Linked DNA regions of Rhodoligotrophos appendicifer. The protein of the gene in region 2 binds, or shares a complex with, the protein of the main gene of each other region. Links are inferred from orthologs where the notes say so. Each region holds a gene or a part of one and is shown on either strand. Other genes may lie near its edges.

Region 1 (6,844 bases), on a different replicon or contig from region 2:
TGGTGGCCAAGTCTATATTTGCGACGAGTTTCCCGAATTCGGCCCCAATGGCACACCGGCGCCGGCCACGCTAGGCGGCACCCCCGTGGCGCTTCAGCTCCATTTCACATCGGCGCGTGATGCCGATGCCGGATTCGACAGGGCGATCCAGGCCGGTGCCGAGATGGTCGTGGCGATGAAGGATGCCCCTTGGGGTGATCGTTACGGACGGATCCGGGATCCGTTCGGCCATATCTGGTCCCTGAGCGGTCCTTTGGGCAAACATCAGGATACCGAGTAGAAAGGTTTGAGATGGCGGAGAGCTTCGATCTCGTGGTTATCGGGACCGGCCCAGGCGGCTATGTGTGCGCGATCCGTGCGGCGCAGCTGGGATTGAAGGTGGCCGTCGTGGAGAAAAACCCCACATTCGGCGGAACTTGCCTGAATATCGGCTGCATTCCCTCGAAGGCCTTGCTTCATGCAAGCGAGGAATTCGAGAAGGCCGCTCATCATTTCGCCGAGATGGGAATCAAGATCGAAGCGCCCAAGCTCGATCTCGCCACGATGATGGCGTTCAAGGACGACGGCGTCTCTGGGAATGTGAAGGGCGTCGAGTTCCTTCTGAAGAAGAACAAGGTCACAGCCTTCAAGGGCAAGGGCCGCATTCTCGGTGCCGGCACGGTCGAGGTGGCAGACGGCGACAAGACCGAGACCATCGAAACAAAAGCGATCGTGATCGCGACCGGGTCGGACGTCACACGCCTCAAGGGTGTCGAGATCGACGAGAAGCAGATCGTCTCTTCGACCGGCGCGCTCACTCTCGATAAGGTGCCGGAGAAGCTGGTCGTCATCGGCGCAGGGATCATCGGTCTCGAACTCGGATCCGTCTGGCGGCGTCTGGGCGCGCGGGTCACGGTCGTCGAGTTTCTGGATCGCATCACGCCTGGCATGGATGCGGGCATCTCCAAGGATTTCCAGCGTCTCCTGAAGAAGCAGGGCATCGATTTCCTGATGTCGACCAAGGTCACGGGAGTCGAAAAGCAGAAGAAGGGCCTGAAGGTGACCACGGAGCCGGCGCAAGGCGGCGAGGCCACCGTGCTCGATGCCGATGTCGTACTCGTCGCGATCGGACGGGTGCCCTTCACTGAGGGCCTCGGCCTCGATGAGGCCGGCATCAAGCGCGACGACAGGGGCCGTGTCGACGTCGACGATCATTTCCAGACCAGTCTCGCCGGCGTCTATGCCATCGGCGACGTGGTCCGCGGCCCCATGCTGGCCCATAAGGGTGAGGACGAGGGTGTGGCCGTTGCCGAGATCATCGCCGGCAAAGCCGGGCATGTGAATTACGGCGTCATTCCCAGCGTCATCTACACCTCGCCCGAGGTGGCCAGTGTCGGGCAGACCGAAGAAGAGCTCAAAGCCGCGGGAATCGATTACAAAGTCGGCAAGTTTCCCTTCATGGCCAATGGTCGCGCCAAGGCCAATCGCACCACCGACGGCTACGTTAAGTTTCTGGCGGATTCGAAAACCGACCGGGTGCTCGGGTGCCACATCATCGGCACCAATGCCGGTGAGATGATCCACGAGGTTGCCGTTCTGATGGAGTTCGGCGGCTCATCAGAAGATCTCGCCCGCACCTGCCATGCCCACCCGACCCTCTCAGAGGCCGTCAAAGAGGCTGCGATGGCCGTCGAAGGGCGCGCCATCCACATGTAGATCAGACGGCCTGATCCGGACGTCGCGTCCGGCTCAGGCCTGAGCTCCATGACAATGCTTGTATTTCCGTCCTGACCCGCAGGGGCACGGCGCGTTGCGCTGAACTTTGCCCCATGTCGCGGGATTATTCGGATTCAGGGCTACCGGTTCCGCCGCCATCCGCGAGGGGCCGCCCCATTGTGCGCCGCCGGCAAAGGCGAGCGCGGGCTCGTTCATCTCGTCCTCGCCGGTAAACGGATTGGCATGATGGGCCTCCATCATCGGGAGTTCATCATGCTCCAGGAATTCCGGAGGGACGTCCTGCGCGAGCTCGACACGCATCAGCTGGGCGGTCACCGCTTCGCGTAGTCTGGCAAGCACGGATTCAAAGAGGGTAAAGGCCTCGGTCTTGTACTCGTTCAGCGGATCGCGCTGAGCGTATCCGCGCAGACTGACGGCTTGACGCAGGTGATCCAGGGTCACGAGGTGCTCGCGCCACAGATGGTCCAAGGTCTGGAGCAGAACGGCCTTCTCGATCTGCTGCATGATGTCCGGTGTGTAGCGCTCCCGCTTGGCCTCGTATCCGCCATTCACATGGGTCGCGATGCGCTCGCGGATTTCCTCGTCCGCGATGCCTTCTTCCTTCGCCCAATCCTCGATCGGCAGATCATAGGCCAGCACTTCGATGACGCGTTCATGCAGCCCAGTCACATCCCATTGCTCGGCATAGGCGCGCTCGGGAATGTGCTCTGCCACCAAATCATGGATGACCTGGTGGCGCATGTCGTCGACGGTGTCCGAAATCTCCTGGCCACGCATGATCTCGATACGCTGCTCGAAGATCACCTTGCGCTGGTCGTTCATGACGTCGTCATATTTGAGGACGTTCTTGCGGATGTCGAAGTTGCGTGCCTCGACCTTCTGCTGCGCCTTCTCAAGAGCCTTGTTGATCCAGGGATGGATGATCGCCTCACCTTCCTGGATGCCGAGCCGCTGCAGCATGGTGTCCATGCGCTCGGAGCCAAAGATCCGCATGAGGTCGTCTTCAAGGGACAGGAAGAAACGCGAATGTCCCGGATCGCCCTGGCGTCCCGAACGGCCCCGCAGCTGATTGTCGATGCGGCGACTCTCATGCCGCTCCGTGCCCACGACATAGAGGCCTCCCGCGGCGAGCACCGTCTCCTTGTGCCTGGCCACTTCCTCCCGTATCGCCTGAGCGCGGCGAGCGAATTCCGCTTCATCCGTCACGTCGGAAAGCTCGGCTGCAATCCGCATGTCCGCATTGCCACCAAGCTGGATGTCGGTGCCGCGACCGGCCATGTTCGTGGCGATCGTCACGGCGCCCGGGACGCCGGCCTGAGCGATGATCTGGGCTTCCTGCTCGTGGTAGCGGGCATTCAGAACGCTGTGAACGACCTTCTGCTCCTTGAGCATGGCAGACAGGACTTCGGACTTCTCGATCGAGGCGGTGCCGACCAGCAGGGGCTGGCCGCGTTCGCGGCACTGCTTCACCAGCTCGATGATCGACAGATATTTCTCGCGGGCCGTCCGGTAGACTTCATCATCGTCATCGATCCGCTTGACGGGCAGGTTGGTCGGTATCTCCAAGACCTGCAGCTTGTAGATGTCGTCAAACTCGTTGGCCTCCGTCGCGGCCGTGCCGGTCATTCCGGCGAGCTTCTTGTAGAGGCGGAAGTAGTTCTGGAAGGTGATCGAGGCGAGGGTCTGGTTTTCGGGCTGAATCTGCACCCGCTCCTTGGCCTCGAGCGCCTGATGAAGACCCTCGGAATAGCGGCGACCGGGCATCATGCGGCCCGTAAACTCGTCGATGATGATGACCTGGGCATCCTTAACGATATAGTCCCGGTCCTTCTGGAAGAGCTTATGGGCCCTCAGGGCCTGATTGATGTGGTGGACGACGGAGACATTCTCGACGTCATAGAGCGAATCGCCCTCCAGCATGCCGGCTTCCTGCAGCTGGCTTTCCAAGAGCTGGTTGCCGTCTTCCGTCAGCGAGACCGTCTTCTGCTTCTCGTCGACCTCATAATGCTCCGGCAGAAGCAGGGGAATGAAATCATCGACTTTGAGGTACAGCTCGGAGCGATCTTCCAGGGGACCGGAGATGATCAGAGGCGTCCGCGCCTCATCGATCAGGATCGAATCGACCTCATCGACGATCGCGAAGACATGTCCGCGCTGGACCATGTCCTCGAGATGGAACTTCATGTTGTCGCGAAGATAGTCGAAGCCGAACTCGTTGTTCGTGCCGTAGGTGATGTCGCAGTGGTAGGCCTCGCGCCGCTGCTGGTCGTCGAGGCCGTGAATGATGCATCCCACCGTCAGCCCAAGGAATTTATAGACGCGCCCCATCCATTCCGCGTCGCGGCTGGCCAGGTAGTCGTTCACCGTCACGACATGCACGCCCTGGCCTGTCAGGGCGTTGAGATAGCCGGGGGCGGTCGACACCAGCGTCTTGCCCTCGCCGGTGCGCATCTCCGAGATCTTGCCCTCATGCTGGACCATGCCGCCGATGAGCTGGACGTCGAAATGCCGCTGCCCCAAGACCCGCTTGGCGGCTTCGCGAATCGTGGCGAATGCCGGCACGAGCAGGTCATTGAGGTTCTTTCCGGCCGCGAGCTGCTCGCGAAATTTCACTGTCTGCCCCCGAAGCTCCTCGTCCGTGAGGCGCGCGATCTCCGGTTCCATCGCGTTGATGGAGGCGACTGTGTCGTAATAGCGCTTTAGCCGCTTCTCGTTGGAGGTTCCAAAGATCTTCGAGGCAAGCGCTGAGAAGGAAACCATAGGCAGAGTCCTTGTGGCCGCTGATGTCGGCTGCAATGCATCCCGCACGTTTTCCGCCGTGTTCTACTGGAGCGGCGCAATCCGTGCAATTTGCGATCTCGTCGCGACCCGTCGACATTGCAAGGCGCTCAGGCCTCAGACCAGGAGTGAAGCAAATGCGGCAAAGGGTAACGATATGGCACATCACATAGAACGGGAGACGTTCACTTTCAATTGACGAAGCAGCTCGTGAGGCGTCTCGACGCTGCATCGGGGACAGGTTTCCATGCTTGCATGCCGGGACCTTTATCGCCATTGTTCGGGCATGCGACATGGAGGTTGGGCCAGTTGGACGCGAGATCCCTGGCACATTGTCGCCGAAATCTGGGTTCAAGAGGGCTCCAGCATGGCGCGCAGACAAGTGCGGCCGGCAGAGGATTGGGAGAAACCATGACGTTGAAGAAGGGACTGTGCTCCGTCGCAGCAGTCGCAATCGCTTTGACCCTATCGCCGATGGCGATGGCGCAGCAGGTTCCCCCCGAGGATCCCGTCGTCGCCAAGGTCAACGGATACGAGATCCATGCCTCCGAGGTGAAGCTGGCTGCCGACGATCTCCCGCAGCTCTCGGAAGTGCCCCCGCAGCTGCGCTATGCCTTCGTGGTCGAATACCTCATCGAACGTCACCTGATGGCTCAGGAGGGCGTCAAGGAATCGATCGCCGATACGAACGAGTACAAGCGCCGGCTCGCTTTCTATCAGGCCAAGGCGCTTCGCGACGCCTTCTTCCAGGCGAAGATCCAGCCGACAGTGAAGGAAGAGGAAGTCCGCAAGATCTATGACGAGCAAGCGGCCAAAGTGAACGCCTCCGAGCGCGTTCATGCCAAGCACATCCTCGTCGACACCGAAGAGCAGGCACAGGACGCGCTCACCAAAATCAAAGCGGGCGCGAATTTCGAAGACCTTGCCAAGCAGATCAGCAAGGACGGGTCCGCCCAATATGGAGGCGACCTCGATTTCTTCAGCGCTGACGAGATGGTTCCGGAATTTTCCCAGGTCGCCTTCGCGCTTAAGCCGGGTGAGATTTCGGATCCCGTGAAGACCCAGTATGGCTGGCATATCATCAAGGTCGTCGAGCGCAAGCAGGGAGGCGCGGAACCCTATGAGAAGGTCAAGAACGGTCTGACGCTCATCGTCCTCCGGCAAAAGGTCCAGGAGAAGGTGGCCGAGCTCCGCAAGGCTTCGGACGTGGAGCTCGTGGATCCCGATCTGAAGCGTCTCAAGACCCAGATGGAAGAGATGCAGAAGGGCCAGCAACCCACGCAACCGGGACAACCACCGGCGCAGGCGAAACCGGCGCAATAGACGACACTCTCCGCAGCGCTATGATATGAAAAACCAGCGGCATGCCAACCGGGCATGCCGCGTTCATTTGTGGACATGCTCATGGCGACCAAGCTGCCCGTATCTCCTCTTGCCCCCGACTCAAATCCTTCGCTGAACCCCATCGCCGGCGTCCGCCTTGCGGCCGTCGAGGCCGGGATACGCTACAAGGGACGGACCGATTTGATGCTGGCGGTGCTGCCCCCGGGCACCGTGGCCGCAGGGAGCCTCACCCGCTCCAAGACCGCATCCGCACCCGTCGATTGGTGCCGCCAACAGCTTGGCCATGGCGGCGCCCGCGCCCTGCTGGTCAACTCCGGCAATGCAAATGCCTTCACCGGCCGGATCGGCGACGAGGCCGTCGCGATCTCGGCCGACGCCGTCGCGCGGGCCGTAGGATGCCGGCGTGAGGAAGTCTATCTCGCCTCGACCGGGGTCATCGGCGAGCCCCTGCCCACGGCGCCCATTCTCGCGGCCCTCGACAGTCTTGCCGCTGCGGTCGACGAGACGAAATGGGCCGAGGCCGCCCGGGCGATCATGACCACCGACACGTTCCCCAAGAGCGCCACGGCCACGGCCCGGCTCGGGGGCAAGTCCGTGACCATCAACGGCATCGCCAAGGGCTCCGGCATGATCGCCCCGGACATGGCGACCATGCTGGCCTTCCTCTTTACCGATGCAGCCCTGCCTCAGCCGATCCTGCAGGCTCTGCTCACGGCGAGCGTCGACAAGAGCTTCAACTGCACCACGGTGGACGGGGACACGTCGACCAGCGACACGGTGCTGATCTTCGCCACCGGACAAGCCGGCAATGCGGCCGACGTCTCCGAGACGGATCCGGAACTGGATGATTTCCGCCAGGCCTTGGACACGGTCACCCGGGAACTGGCCCTGCTCGTCGTTCGCGATGGCGAGGGCGCACAGAAGCTGATGACGATCACGGTCACGGGAGCCGAGAGCGACCTCGCGGCTCGACGGATCGGGCTGACGATCGGCAATTCGCCGCTGG
Region 2 (6,427 bases):
ACTTCAACTTCTAGCGTCTTCATGCCATGATCCATTGCACGGCGTGCAGCTTCTTCGGCTGCCATCTGGGCTGCGAAGGGTGTCGACTTGCGCGAACCCTTAAACCCCATCTTGCCTGCCGAAGCCCAGGAAATCGTATTTCCCTGCACATCGGTGATCGTGATCATGGTGTTGTTGAAGGTCGCATTCACGTGGGCGACGCCCGATGTGATGTTCTTGCGTTCCTTGCGCTTGACGCGAGTGGTATCTTTGGCCATGGGTCTTGCCCTAATCCTTACTTCTTCTTACCGGCGATCGCCTTGGCCGGACCTTTGCGGGTACGGGCATTCGTATGCGTCCGCTGACCACGGACCGGCAAACCGCGCCGATGACGCAGCCCGCGATAGCAGCCCAGATCCATCAGCCGTTTGATATTCATAGCCACTTCGCGGCGCAGGTCGCCTTCGACCAAATAATCCCGGTCAATGGTTTCGCGGATCTGAAGAACATCGGCGTCCGACAGTTCGTTGACCCGCCGCTCCAGCGGAATGCTCACCTTTTCACAGATCTCACGAGCCTTCCTGTGACCAATGCCGTGAATATAGGTCAGCGCGATTTCGACGCGCTTGTTCGTCGGAATATTGACGCCAGCAATACGGGCCACGTCGCCTTCTCCTACAATCGCCCGAAATAAAGTAACGGGCCTAACCACGCCGCCGAATCGGCCAGCGATAACAGAACGAGGCTGAGCCCTCAGCAAATCCCCATCGGGAACTTCCAGAGGCCAGCCTGATCCAACACTAAAAAGTGCGCGTTATGTAAGACGAGTCTTCGTCTACGTCAACACGCGACTGTCAGTGGAAAACCTCAAGCCGCCTTATTCAATACCAAGTCAATCTGCCGGCTGACCTCATCCACGGGCGCCATGCCATCAACCGTCTTCAATTTACCGCTGTCCCGGTAATACTCTGCCACCGGCGCGGTCTGTTCGGTGTAAACGGATAACCGCTTGCGCAGCGCCTCGACATTGTCATCGGCCCGCGGTCCGCCAACCGTTTCGCTCGCTCGCTTCTCAATCCTGCTGATCAAGATCTGATCGTCGACCCCAAGCTCGATCACTGCGTCCAGCCCAAGACCGTGCTCATCAAGCATCTCATCGAGGGCTTGTGCCTGAGCAACATTACGGGGAAATCCATCAAGTATGAATCCACGCGCACAATCTGGTGCCTGGATTCGCTCGCCAATGATGCCCACTACGATCTCGTCGGGGACCAGATCTCCCCGAGCCATGATCGCCTCGACCTCGCGACCAAGCGCGCTTGCCTCAGCAATGGCTGCCCGGAGCATGTCACCAGTGGACAATTGCTTCAGACCCCTCCGCTCTTCCAAAAGCTTGGCCTGAGTGCCCTTACCCGCCCCGGGCGGACCCAGAAGGATCAGATTCATCGACGCGTCCCCCTGAGCTTCGCCTTTTTAACAAGGCCCTCATACTGATGAGCAAGGAGATGGCTCTGGACCTGAGAGACGGTGTCCATCGTCACGCTGACAACGATCAGCAACGACGTACCTCCGAAATAAAAGGGCAAAGCCCAGTAGGAACGTAGGATCTCGGGCATCATACAGACGAGGGACAGATAGAGAGCGCCAATCAAGGTGATGCGTGTCAGCACATAATCAATGTATTCGGCGGTCCGTTCACCGGGACGGATGCCAGGTATAAAACCTCCATACTTTTTCAGATTGTCCGCAGTATCCTTGGGATTGAAGACAATTGCCGTATAGAAGAATGCGAAGAAGATGATCATGGCCACGTAAAGCACCATGAACAACGGTTGGCCGGGCCCCAGAAGCGCCGTTATGGTCGTCAACCACCCCGGCCCCTGCCCTGCCGAAAAATTAGCCGCTGTAATGGGCAACAGAAGCAGCGAGGACGCAAAGATAGGAGGAATAACTCCCGCTGTATTCAGCTTAAGAGGCAAATGGGAGCTATCCCCCTGGAAAACCTTGTTGCCGACCTGTCGCTTAGGATATTGAACGAGAATACGCCGCTGCGCTCGCTCCATAAACACGATGAACATCACAACGGCGACCGCCATGATGACGATGCCGATAATGAGGTAGGTCGATAAAACACCTTGGCGCCCAAGCTCCAGAGTGCCGGCAATCGCCCTTGGCAGCTCCGCGACAATGCCTGCAAAGATGATCAGTGAAATTCCGTTTCCGATTCCCCGCGCGGTAATCTGCTCGCCAAGCCACATCAGGAAAACAGTCCCGCCCACGAGCGTGATCACCGTCGATACCCGGAAGAACCATCCGGGATCTAGGACGACATTGCCAGAACCCTCCAGCCCCACGGCTATTGCGTAGGCTTGAAAGGTAGCCAAGACCACCGTGCCGTAGCGAGTGTACTGATTCAGCGTTTTGCGGCCCTGCTCGCCTTCCTTCTTCAGCGCCTCAAGATGAGGTGAAACCGACGTCATCAGCTGAACGATGATAGAGGCGGAGATATACGGCATAATATTGAGGGCGAAAATCGCCATCCGCCCGAGAGCGCCACCGGCCATGCCGTTGATCCAGCCCAAAATGCCACTGGAGTTCTGTTGAACCAAACGTCCGAGTTCAATGGGATCCACACCCGGAACAGGAATGTAGGTTCCGAGGCGGTAAACAATCAACGCGCCAAGGGTGAACCATATCCGCTTCTTGAGCTCGGTCGCCTTGCCAAAGGCTGCAAGGTTGATATTTGCCGCAAGCTGCTCTGCTGCTGATGCCATTCTGTTCCTCGAGCGGATCCTGAGTGTCGATCAGATACAAATCATGACCGACGACCCGGCAATCGTCAGGCGATTTCTTCGGTCGCCTTCTGGGCCTTCTGAGCAATTACCGTCACACTGCCCCCGGCCTTTTCAACAGCCTCAAGCGCAGACTTGGTGGCATGGGCCACTTCAATCGAAATATTCGACTTCAACTCTCCGCCGCCAAGCAGACGTAAACCATGCAGCTTGCGCGAGAGGATGCCGGCGTCAAACAGGCTCTGAAGTGTAATAAGTGCGGCCGGATCAATTGCCTTGGCGTCAATCGCTTCCTGGAGCCGGCCGAGATTAATCTCATTGTACGCCTTGGCGTGTATGTTATTGAAGCCCCGCTTCGGCAGACGGCGATAGATCGGCATCTGGCCGCCTTCGAAACCGTTCACGGCGACGCCAGATCTGGCCTTCTGACCTTTGACACCGTGGCCCGAGGTCTTGCCGAGCCCGGAGCCCATGCCGCGGCCGCGACGCTTCGCGGAATGGCGCGCGCCAGGATTGTCCCTCAGTTCGTTCAGTTTCATCGTTCCAGACCTTTTGGCTCAGCGCCGCTTATTCAACCACGCGGACCAAGTGGCTCACCTTCTTGATCATTCCGCGTACTTCAGGCGTGTCGATCAGAGTCGACTGCCGGTGCATTCTTTTGAGACCCAACCCCAGCAAAGTGTCATGCTGGTCTTTTGGCCGACGGGCGGCGCTACCGATCTGCTCGACTGTCACCGTCGCCTTACCGGTATTGTCTTTAGCCTTCGCCATATTCCTATTCCACCATCGCTGATGCATCGCGGCGTCGAGCGACAATGTCACTCACCTTCTTACCGCGGCGCGAGGCGACCTGACGCGGGCTCATTTCATTCTTGAGCGCATCGAATGTCGCGCGAACCATGTTGTAAGGATTGGAGGTCCCAACAGATTTGGCGACAACGTCCTGCACACCCAGGGTTTCAAACACGGCACGCATCGGACCGCCAGCAATGATACCGGTACCAGGAGGGGCTGCGCGGAGCACTACGCGGCCCGCTCCGTGATGACCCAAAACGTCGTGATGAAGAGTCCGGCCTTCCCGCAACGGAACGCGCAGCATCGTCTTCTTCGCTGTCTCCGTTGCCTTACGAATAGCCTCCGGAACTTCTCGCGCTTTGCCATGGCCGAAGCCGACGCGCCCCTTCTGATCTCCAACCACGACGAGAGCAGCGAAGCCGAACCGACGTCCGCCCTTCACGACTTTAGCCACACGGTTGATGTGCACCAGCTTGTCGACGAACTCGCTGTCGCGATCGTCTCGATCCTTGCGGTCTTCCCGCTGATTGTCTCTCGGCGCCATAACGTTCGTCTGCCTTCGATGATCTCGGATTAGAAGTTCAGGCCGCCTTCGCGCGCGGCATCAGCCAACGCCTTCACACGGCCATGATAGAGATACCCTCCGCGGTCGAAAACCACGTCAGAGACCCCTGCACCTTTCGCACGCTCAGCAATCAACTTGCCAATAGCGCTCGCGGCATCAATACCACCGCCAGTCCTTAGTTGACCCTTCAAGTCGGGATCCAGGCTCGAGGCAGCGGCGAGCGTAACACCCTTCTCATCATCGATGATCTGGGCATAGATATTTTTGTGGGAGCGGAAGACGCTCAGGCGCGGGCGGCCATACGCACGCGCCTTCAGCGCCTTGCGCACCCGCGCCGAGCGGCGCTCCTGTTGGGACAATTTGCCAACCATTTACCAAACTCCCGTTACTTCTTCTTACCTTCCTTGCGGAAGACGGTTTCGCCAGCGTATTTAATGCCTTTACCCTTATAGGGCTCCGGCGGCCTATATTCGCGGATCTCCGCGGCAACCTGACCGACACGCTGCTTATCAATGCCGCTGATGATGATCTCCACCGGACGCGGCGTCTCGATCTTAATCCCCTCCGGCACCGGATATTTTACATCGTGGCTATAGCCAAGCTGCAATTGCAGGACATTGCCCTGAAGTGCAGCGCGATAGCCAACGCCGCTGATCTCAAGCGTCTTCTTGAATCCTTCAGAAACGCCTTCCACCATATTCGCAATCAACGTGCGGCTCATACCCCACATCGCCCGGGCTCGCTTGGAGTCGTCACGGGGATCGACGGTGACCGCGCCATCCTCGCCCATCTTCGCAAGGACCTCTTCCACGAGCACCATTGAAAGCTCACCCCTTGGACCTTTCGCGGACAAGGACCGGCCATCAATAGTGAGTGATACGCCCTTCGGTACGGGGACGGGCTTTTTACCGGTCCTGGACATGGCTCTTTTCCTGCTTCACTTCGGCCTTCCGTTATCCGGGATCTCCGGAAGCTGAGGCTGATCAAAACTGTTCGATGATACGCTGAACCGGCTCAGAAGACGGTGCAGAGCACTTCACCCCCGACATTGCGATCGCGTGCGTCAGAATCGGACATGACACCCTGCGAAGTCGAAAGGATCGAGATACCCAAACCGTTATAGACGGTCGGCATTGTCGTCACTGACGCATAAACGCGGCGGCCCGGGGTCGATACGCGCCTGATCTCATGGATAACCGGCTCGCCATCGAAGTATTTCAGCTCGATTTCGAACTCAGCCTTACCCGTTTCGAATTCAACCTCCGCATATCCACGGATGAAGCCTTCTTGCTCCAGCACGTCCAAGACGCGCTTCCGCAACTTAGAAGCCGGCGTTGTAACCTTCGTCTTGCCGCGCAGCTGAGCATTGCGGATGCGGGTCAACATATCGCCGAGCGGATCATTCACACTCATTTCAAGTTTCTCCAGACTTCCCGCTTACCAGCTCGACTTGACCATGCCGGGAATCGCGCCCTTAGAGGCATAATCCCGCAGCGCGATCCGCGACATCTTCAGTTTGCGGTAGAACGCCCGAGGACGCCCCGTAATCTCACATCGGTTCCGAATGCGTGTCGGAGCCGAGTTACGCGGCAACGCCGCCAGCTTAAGCTGTGCAGCAAACCGTTCCTCGATCGGCGTGGACTTATCCTGCACCAAAGCTTTCAGCCGCTGACGCCGAGCTGAAAACTTCTGGGCAAGCTTCCTGCGCCGCTTGTTGGTCTCGATAGCGCTCTTCTTGGCCATTTGGTCCTCTAGATCTTGGCGTCGTTACGCGGCCTGACGCCGAGCGGGCGCCTGGCGAAAGGGAAAGTCAAAAGCCTCGAGCAGAGCGCGAGCTTCGTCATCGGTGCGAGCAGTCGTACAGATGATCACATCAAGACCCCAAACTCGATCAACCTTATCATAGTTAATCTCTGGGAAAATTATGTGTTCCTTAATGCCCAAGGCATAATTGCCGTTGCCGTCAAAACTCGAAGTTGGCAAGCCACGAAAGTCCCGGACCCGAGGGAGAGCGATCGTTAAAAGACGATCGAAAAACTCATACATTCGGGCCCGACGTAGCGTAACCTTGCCTCCAATGGGCATGCCGTCGCGCACCTTGAAAGTCGCGATCGACTTTCGCGCCTTCGTCACCACAGCCTTCTGGCCAGCGATCAAAGCCAAATCCGCAACCGCGGAACGCACGAGCTTCGTATCGGCCACCGCCTCACCGATGCCCATGTTGAGCACGATCTTGTCGAGCTCAGGAACCTGATGGACGTTGCTGTAAGAAAATTTTTCAGTCAGCTTCGCGCGC
Region 3 (6,511 bases), on a different replicon or contig from region 2:
ACCACGATTTGCTGGCTGACATATTGGGCCAGGGCAATAAAACCGAGGAGAAGGGCGCCGCAGATGATGCCGACGAGGGCCCAATAGAGCAGCGAGAGATTGGCAAACCACCCGAATCGCCCTTGGACGCTCGAGGGCGCGTGATCCTCGGCCGGATCTTCGGGACGGCGCGCCGTCAACAGAATGAAGACAAGCAGCACAGCCGTCAGGATCGAGTTTACGGCACTCTGAGCGATGGAAAACTGCACAGGAATGAAGAGAATTTCCGTCAGCCGGCGCAGCGCTGCGTCGGTCATGTGCAGGATGATCAGCAATTCGAGCAGCTGGCACAGCCGATGGGCCATCCCATCGGACAGTTCAACAACCCGCCATGTGCCGTTCCGCGGCGAGAGCATCGCGCGCACGAAAGCACGCCCTCCCGCCATGAAGGCAAAGGACAGAGCGAGGGTCCAGTAGATGCGAGTCGCCTGCTGGCTGGTCTCAATGGTGGTGGACAGTGCGAAGTAGATGAGCAGGATGCCTACCAGGATCGAGGCCGAGACGACGATCACCCTCGCCGGAACGTTCCACAAGCGTTCCAGATCGGTAGGGTTGGGCTTGTTGCGTCGCGGCTGCAGCAGCCACTTCAAGGCCCGTCTGGTCACCACGGCGGCCGCGATCGCCGCAGCGAGCTCACCCAACAGAAGGATGAGCGAGAAGCCGGTGAGGGAGCCGACCAACCTGCTCCACCAGTTGTTGAAGACCGTCAGGAACCGCGTGACGAAGGGGTCGACAGTGTTCAGTCCCTCAAGCCAGAGGCGCGGATCCATCACCGATCGATCGGTGATGAAGACCTTCTGGAAGAAACGGCTGTGCTGGATTTCCGAGGCCTGCTCGGAGAGCTGCTGGCTACTCACCCGCAACAGGTCCAACTGCGCCTGCACCGAACGAATGGCATCCCGTCGCGCCGTCAACTGCTTGCGCTGCTCCGCGACGCTGGGCGCTTCCTGCACCTCCCCCTCGGGCAAGGGCCCCAATTGATCGAGGCTCTGATTTGCCGCGTTCAGGAGAGGCTGCAACTGCTCGCTCATCCGCAGGGTGTCCGTGCGGATGGTCTCGATCCTGGCCCTGGTGGAATTCAGGTCGCCGGTGCTGATGTCCGGCCGCGCCAGCTGTTGCTTCAGCTGTTCGATTTCCTGCGTCAGCGGCTGAACCTGGCGCTGCACGCGCTCCAGCACGGCATCCTGCGCCAAGACAGGGGCAGCCAAAACCATCGTGATGGCCATGAAGGCCATCAACCATCTCAGCAGACATATCGAAGGATGGACCGCTCGCGCTTTCATCTGCCCTGCATCATCGAGGACGCGCACCAGCGCGCTTTTCGCATCGGTTGATCACGGAGGACCAAGGCCATTTGAAGGCCGACCGTCACACCAAGCGGCTTTGCTCCACGGCGGCGGCAATGAAGGATGCGAACAACGGATGGGGCGCGAAAGGCCGGGATTTCAACTCCGGATGATATTGAACGCCGACATACCAGGGATGATCGGGAAGCTCCACGGTCTCCGGCAGGAGGCCATCCGGAGACATTCCGGAAAACCTAAGGCCCGCCGCCTCAAGCCGATCGCGGTAGCGGAGATTGACCTCGTAGCGATGACGGTGACGCTCGGAGATGCGAATGTCGCCATAGATCGCCGCGACTTTGGTGTCTCGCCCCAATGTCGCGTCATAGGCACCGAGACGCATCGTGCCGCCCAGATCGCCATTGGCCCGACGCTGCTCGAGCTCGTTGCCGCGCATCCATTCCGTCATCACGCCGACGACCGGTTCCTCGGTCGCCCCGAACTCGGTCGAATTGGCCCTGGCGATGCCGGCCAGATTGCGGGCGGCTTCGATCACGGCCATCTGCATGCCAAAGCAAATCCCGAAATAGGGGACCTTGCGCGTCCGCGCAAAGGTCGCGGCAGCGATCTTGCCCTCGGCACCACGCTCGCCGAAGCCGCCGGGAACAAGGATCCCGTGAACCCCTTCCAGAAAGGGAGACGGATCCTCGCGCTCGAATATTTCCGCCTCAATCCAGTCCAGCTGCACCCGAACATTGTTCGCGATGCCGCCATGGACCAGGGCCTCGTTCAAGGATTTATAGGCATCCAGAAGACCAGTATACTTGCCCACCACGGCGATGCGCACCTGGCCTTCCGGCTCATGGACGCGACGGGCGATCTGTTCCCAGCGCGCCAGGGGCAAGGCAGGATCGGCGTGCAATCCGAAAGCCGCCAGCACCTGGGAATCCAGTCCGGCGCGGTGATAGGTCAGCGGCACGTCATAGATGGACTTCACGTCCAGAGCCGGGATCACCGCCTCTTCGCGCACGTTGCAGAAGGTCGCGATCTTCTTGCGCTGGCCTTCGGGGATCGGACGTTCGCTGCGACACAGCAAAATGTCGGGCTGAATGCCGATGGAGCGCAGTTCCTTCACGGAGTGCTGGGTGGGCTTCGTCTTCAGCTCACCGGCACTGGCGATATAGGGAAGTAAGGTCGCATGGATATAGACGCAGCTGTCGCGCGGCAGCTCGTTGCGCAACTGCCGAATCGCCTCGAAGAACGGCAGGCCCTCGATGTCGCCCACCGTGCCCCCGATCTCGCAGAGGACGAAATCGAACTCCTCATTGCCGCTGAGAATGAACGCCTTGATGGCGTCCGTGACATGGGGAATCACCTGGACCGTGCCGCCGAGATAATCGCCCCGACGTTCCTTGCTCAGGATCTCCTGATAGATCCGGCCCGTGGTGATGTTGTCCTGCTTCGTGCAGGGACGGCCAGTGAAGCGTTCGTAATGGCCAAGGTCGAGGTCGGTTTCGGCACCATCATCGGTGACGAAGACCTCGCCATGCTGATAGGGGCTCATGGTCCCCGGATCGACATTGAGATAGGGATCGAGCTTTCTCAGCCGCACGGAATAACCACGCGCTTGGAGAAGAGCACCGAGTGCTGCGGAAGCGAGCCCCTTGCCGAGTGAGGAAACCACGCCGCCGGTAATGAATATGTACCGCGCCATGGGCCTGCAACGTACACCAGATTCAGAAATTTCCACCAGCGCTAATCGACATTATGCGCAAGAGGTTTTGCGTCGTGTTCACCAGACATCAATTCGGCGCCGGAACTTGCGGCTGAGCCGGGCTCGCAGGTGACGCCGGTGCACTCGAGGGTGCTGGCGACGTCGTTGCCGGCGCCGATGAACTCGGCGCCGATGAACCCGGCGCTGACGAGCTCGGCGCCGTGGGTGCCGGTGCCGATGAGCTTGGCGCTGTGGGTGCCGGCGCCGATGAGCTGGGCGCTGATGGCAGATTCGGCAGCACCGAGCCACCGCCGGCCGGTGCGCCCGCCGGGGCCTGGCCAGCAGGCGCCTCGCGCTGCATCAATTGATCGAAGACCGAACCGCCGCCGCCACGGCTGTGAATGAGGGTCAGCACCATGGATGTGACAAAGAACATGGCCGCGAGAATGGCCGTGGCCCGCGTGAGAAGATTCGCAGCACCGCGACTGGAGAACATGGACCCGCCGCCGCCGCCACCGATGCCCAGAGCGCCGCCCTCGGAGCGCTGCAAGAGCACGACCGCGACGAGACCGATCGCCACGAGCAGGTGGATGACGAGAATAACCTCTTCCATGTTCTCAACCCAGTTCGCGCCGCCAGGATCGGCGCCGTCACGCGGCGGCAGGCTTTAGCGCGAAACATATCCCAGTGCAAACTGCCATTTGGTCGCCCGTCGGTGCGAGATCAAGCATCCGACCAGGATGTTCACAGCGGCGCAAAGACCGCGATGATCCCAAGAAAGTCCTTTGCACTCAGGCTCGCTTGGCCCACCAAACCACCGTCCACATTGGGAATTTTCAGAATGGATGCCGCGTTCTGAGGCTTCATGGAGCCACCATAGAGCAGCCGAATTTCGTCCGCGTCACGGCCGAGGCCGGAGGTCAGATGGCTGCGGATCACATCATGAACCTCGCCGATCTGCTCCTCCGTCGGGGTCCGGCCCGAGCCGATGGCCCAGACGGGCTCATAGGCGAGCACGGTGTTCCCCGCCGTCGACGTCGCGGGCACCGATCCATCGAGCTGGCTTCGGATGACGTCGAGGGTGTTTCCCGCATCGCGCTGGGCCTCCGTCTCGCCGATACAGATGATGCTCACCAGACCGGCGCGATGGGCAGCGGCAGCCTTCTCCCTCACCAGCTCATCGGTTTCCCCGTGAAAACCGCGCCGCTCGGAATGGCCAACAATCACCAGGGTGGCGCCGGCGTCGCGAATCATCTCGGCGGAGACGTCGCCGGTGTAGGCACCGGAGGGCTCGGGACGGCAATCCTGACCCCCGACGGCGATGACGCTCTCCTCCAGAGCCTCGGAGACCGACCGCAGCAGCGTCGCCGGAGGGCAGATCGCGACGTCGCATGCCAGTTCCACGCCCTCCAGCATGGCGGCCAGCAAGCGGATTTCGGCAAGCGAGGCCGATAGGCCATGCATTTTCCAGTTGCCGACGACGAGCGGCATTAGGGTTGTGGCAACCATTCTCCATCCATGTTTTAGATCCCGCGAGAGGACGGATCCGACCCCCGCGCCTGTCCCCAGGGCGACAGTGAAGCCCGTACGTCCTAAAGACGCAAGCATCCGCAATCAATTGCACATATGTGTGGGGCGCTGGACTTGCCCCCAGGGCACGCGATCCATATGATGCGGCCTCCGCGCCGGAGAAGGGTTTTGGCGCGCCTGCAAGGTTGGGACCCGAGAGATGCTTTCTGTCATGCGAAGCAAAGCCGCCGGTTGGGTGGCTAAACTGTTCATCGCGCTCATTGCGATGAGCTTCGCGGTCTGGGGCGTCTCGGACATCTTCACAGGGCCGCGCAACGTGGCCGTGGCCACGGTCGGCGATCGCGAGATTGGGGTCGAGCAGTATCAGCAGTCGCTGCAGCAGCAGATGCGGTCGCTGTCGCAACGACTCGGCCGGTCCATCACCCTCGAGGAGGCACGGCAATTCGGCTTCGACCTGCAGGTGCTGAACGAGATGGTGCGAAACACCGCCCTCGAGGTGCAGGCCCAGAACCTTGGATTGGCCGTGCCCGACATCGCCATTGCCGAGCGGGCGGCCCGGATCCCCGCCTTCCGCAACCCGCGCGGCGAGTTCGATCGCAGCACTTTCCTGCAAGTGCTGAGGGCGAACGGCCTGACCGAGGCCCAGTACCTCGAGCTCGAGCGGACGCAAATGCTGCGGGAGTCCATCGCCAGCGCCGTCGATCGCCAGTTCCAGGTGCCGGAGACCCTGATCAAGGCGGCCTTCGAGAACCAGGCCAGCGAACGCGTCGGCACCTATATCACCCTGCCCGCCCCGACCCTCGAAAACATTCCCGCGCCGACCGAGGCGGAGATCACCGAGTACTACAATGAGCACAAGCGCAGCTTCACTGCGCCGGAGTTCCGCACCCTGACCGTGGTGGCGATGGAGCCGGAGGACGTCGCCAAAGGCATCGAGATTCCGGAGGCCGAAGTCGAGGCCGCCTATCAACAGCGGCTGGACCAGTTCTCGGTGCCGGAGAAGCGCCAAGTCCTGCAGATGGCCTTTGCGGACGAGGCCGCCGCCCGGGCCGCGCGCGCCAAGCTGCAATCGGGGGCCGATTTCGTCGCCCTCGCGAAGGAGCAGGGGCTGACGGAGGCGGATTACACCATGGGTCTGGTCACCAAGCGACAGATCCCGGACACGGCGCTCGCCGACGCCGCCTTCTCCCTCCAGAAGGACCAGGTCAGCCAGCCCGTCGAGGGACGGCTTTCGGTCATGCTGCTGAAAGTGACCGACATCCAACCCGGGCAGGTGACGCCCCTGGCCGAGGTGAGGGACAAGCTGCTCCAGTCGCTCAAGGTCGCAAAGGCCACGGATCGGATCGGGACGCTTCACGATGAGTTCGAAGATGAACGGGCAAGCGGTGCGAGCCTGCGCGAGGCCGCCGAGAAGATGAACCTGCCGGTCCTGCAGATCGATGGGGTCGACCGCAGCGGCAAGGGCCCGGACGGGGCGCCGATCACCAATCTGCCTGCCCTCGACCGCGTCGTGGCAGCCGCCTTCGAGAGCGATGTGGGGGTCGAGAACGATCCCGTCAGCACCGAAGACGAGGGCTTCGTCTGGTTCGACGTCGCGGACATCTCGCCTGAAGCGGCGAAGTCCGTGGACGAGGTGCGGCCCGAGATCATCAAGCTCATCTCCACAGAGCGTGCCGGCGAGGCCTTGAGGGCGAAGGCCGAGGGTTACGCTACCGAGGTCCGCAGCGGTGCGAAGAGCTTCGATCAACTGGCGCAGGAGCTATCCCTGGCTCCCCAAACCACCCCCCCCCTCAAACGCAATGGCGAAGCGCCCGGCTTGACCAAGGCCGGCGTCGCCGCCCTGTTCGCCACACCCGAAGGCGGCGTGGGGGTCGCCAACGACCCGGAGACAAAGACCACGCAGCTCATCCAGACCACGAAGATCGCCGTCCCGGCATTCGATCCG

Evidence for each region.
Region 1: the proteins of secY (region 2) and secA are in contact, whole or in part, in a crystal structure (PDB 3DIN), measured with the Thermotoga maritima proteins. The link is inferred for Rhodoligotrophos appendicifer from one-to-one orthologs. Residues at the interface, in WP_004081795.1 of Thermotoga maritima: Glu108, Gly109, Glu110, Glu111, Ala236, Glu237, Arg238, Arg239, Ile240, Thr241, Ile242, Gln243, Tyr244, Ala245, Arg246, Arg247, Val248, Thr249, Gly250, Arg251, Arg252, Val253, Tyr254, Gly256, Ala257, Ser258, Thr259, Tyr260, Leu261, Pro262; in WP_004082002.1 of Thermotoga maritima: Glu261, Ala262, Arg263, Lys300, Ala301, Arg302, Thr303, Ile304, Ile305, Leu323, Tyr324, Asp325, Pro326, Val329, Ser330, Tyr333, Ile336, Lys340, Phe345, Val349, Glu363, Phe364, Tyr374, Ser375, Gly376, Gly377, Glu393, Ile395, Thr482, Ser483.
Region 3: secY (region 2) and secG share a complex: the UniProt entries of both Escherichia coli proteins name them as parts of the sec protein translocase complex. The link is inferred for Rhodoligotrophos appendicifer from one-to-one orthologs.

What each region holds. Positions count from the first base shown.
Region 1 is NZ_VHKL01000001.1:695,976-702,819, reverse strand. The notes cover bases 1,529-4,857. They hold secA (preprotein translocase subunit SecA), read right to left. Parts: upstream 4,477-4,857; coding sequence 1,729-4,476; downstream 1,529-1,728. Other genes in these bases: lpdA (dihydrolipoyl dehydrogenase), read left to right, coding at 1,529-1,695. Outside these bases: FKM97_RS03315 (VOC family protein), read left to right, coding at 1-280; more of lpdA, read left to right, coding at 292-1,528; FKM97_RS03300 (peptidylprolyl isomerase), read left to right, coding at 4,906-5,817; bifunctional glutamate N-acetyltransferase/amino-acid acetyltransferase ArgJ, read left to right, coding at 5,893-6,844. UniProt on the Escherichia coli protein: Required for protein export, interacts with the SecYEG preprotein conducting channel.
Region 2 is NZ_VHKL01000017.1:23,499-29,925, reverse strand. Bases 588-3,499 are described here. They hold secY (preprotein translocase subunit SecY), read right to left. Parts: upstream 2,754-3,499; coding sequence 1,422-2,753; downstream 588-1,421. Other genes in these bases: rpmD (50S ribosomal protein L30), read right to left, coding at 3,339-3,499; rplO (50S ribosomal protein L15), read right to left, coding at 2,819-3,310; FKM97_RS24790 (adenylate kinase), read right to left, coding at 847-1,425; rpsM (30S ribosomal protein S13), read right to left, coding at 588-643. In the rest of the region: rpsK (30S ribosomal protein S11), read right to left, coding at 1-257; more of rpsM, read right to left, coding at 275-587; more of rpmD, read right to left, coding at 3,500-3,542; rpsE (30S ribosomal protein S5), read right to left, coding at 3,547-4,110; rplR (50S ribosomal protein L18), read right to left, coding at 4,140-4,502; rplF (50S ribosomal protein L6), read right to left, coding at 4,517-5,053; rpsH (30S ribosomal protein S8), read right to left, coding at 5,146-5,544; rpsN (30S ribosomal protein S14), read right to left, coding at 5,569-5,874; rplE (50S ribosomal protein L5), read right to left, coding at 5,899-6,427. UniProt on the Escherichia coli protein: The central subunit of the protein translocation channel SecYEG. Consists of two halves formed by TMs 1-5 and 6-10.
Region 3 is NZ_VHKL01000005.1:420,963-427,473, reverse strand. The notes cover bases 1,888-4,883. They hold secG (preprotein translocase subunit SecG), read right to left. Parts: upstream 3,650-4,883; coding sequence 3,125-3,649; downstream 1,888-3,124. Other genes in these bases: FKM97_RS13835 (SurA N-terminal domain-containing protein), read left to right, coding at 4,778-4,883; tpiA (triose-phosphate isomerase), read right to left, coding at 3,781-4,545; pyrG (CTP synthase), read right to left, coding at 1,888-3,036. Outside these bases: FKM97_RS13855 (mechanosensitive ion channel domain-containing protein), read right to left, coding at 1-1,265; more of pyrG, read right to left, coding at 1,408-1,887; more of FKM97_RS13835, read left to right, coding at 4,884-6,511. UniProt on the Escherichia coli protein: Subunit of the protein translocation channel SecYEG. Overexpression of some hybrid proteins has been thought to jam the protein secretion apparatus resulting in cell death; while this may be true it also results in FtsH-mediated degradation of SecY.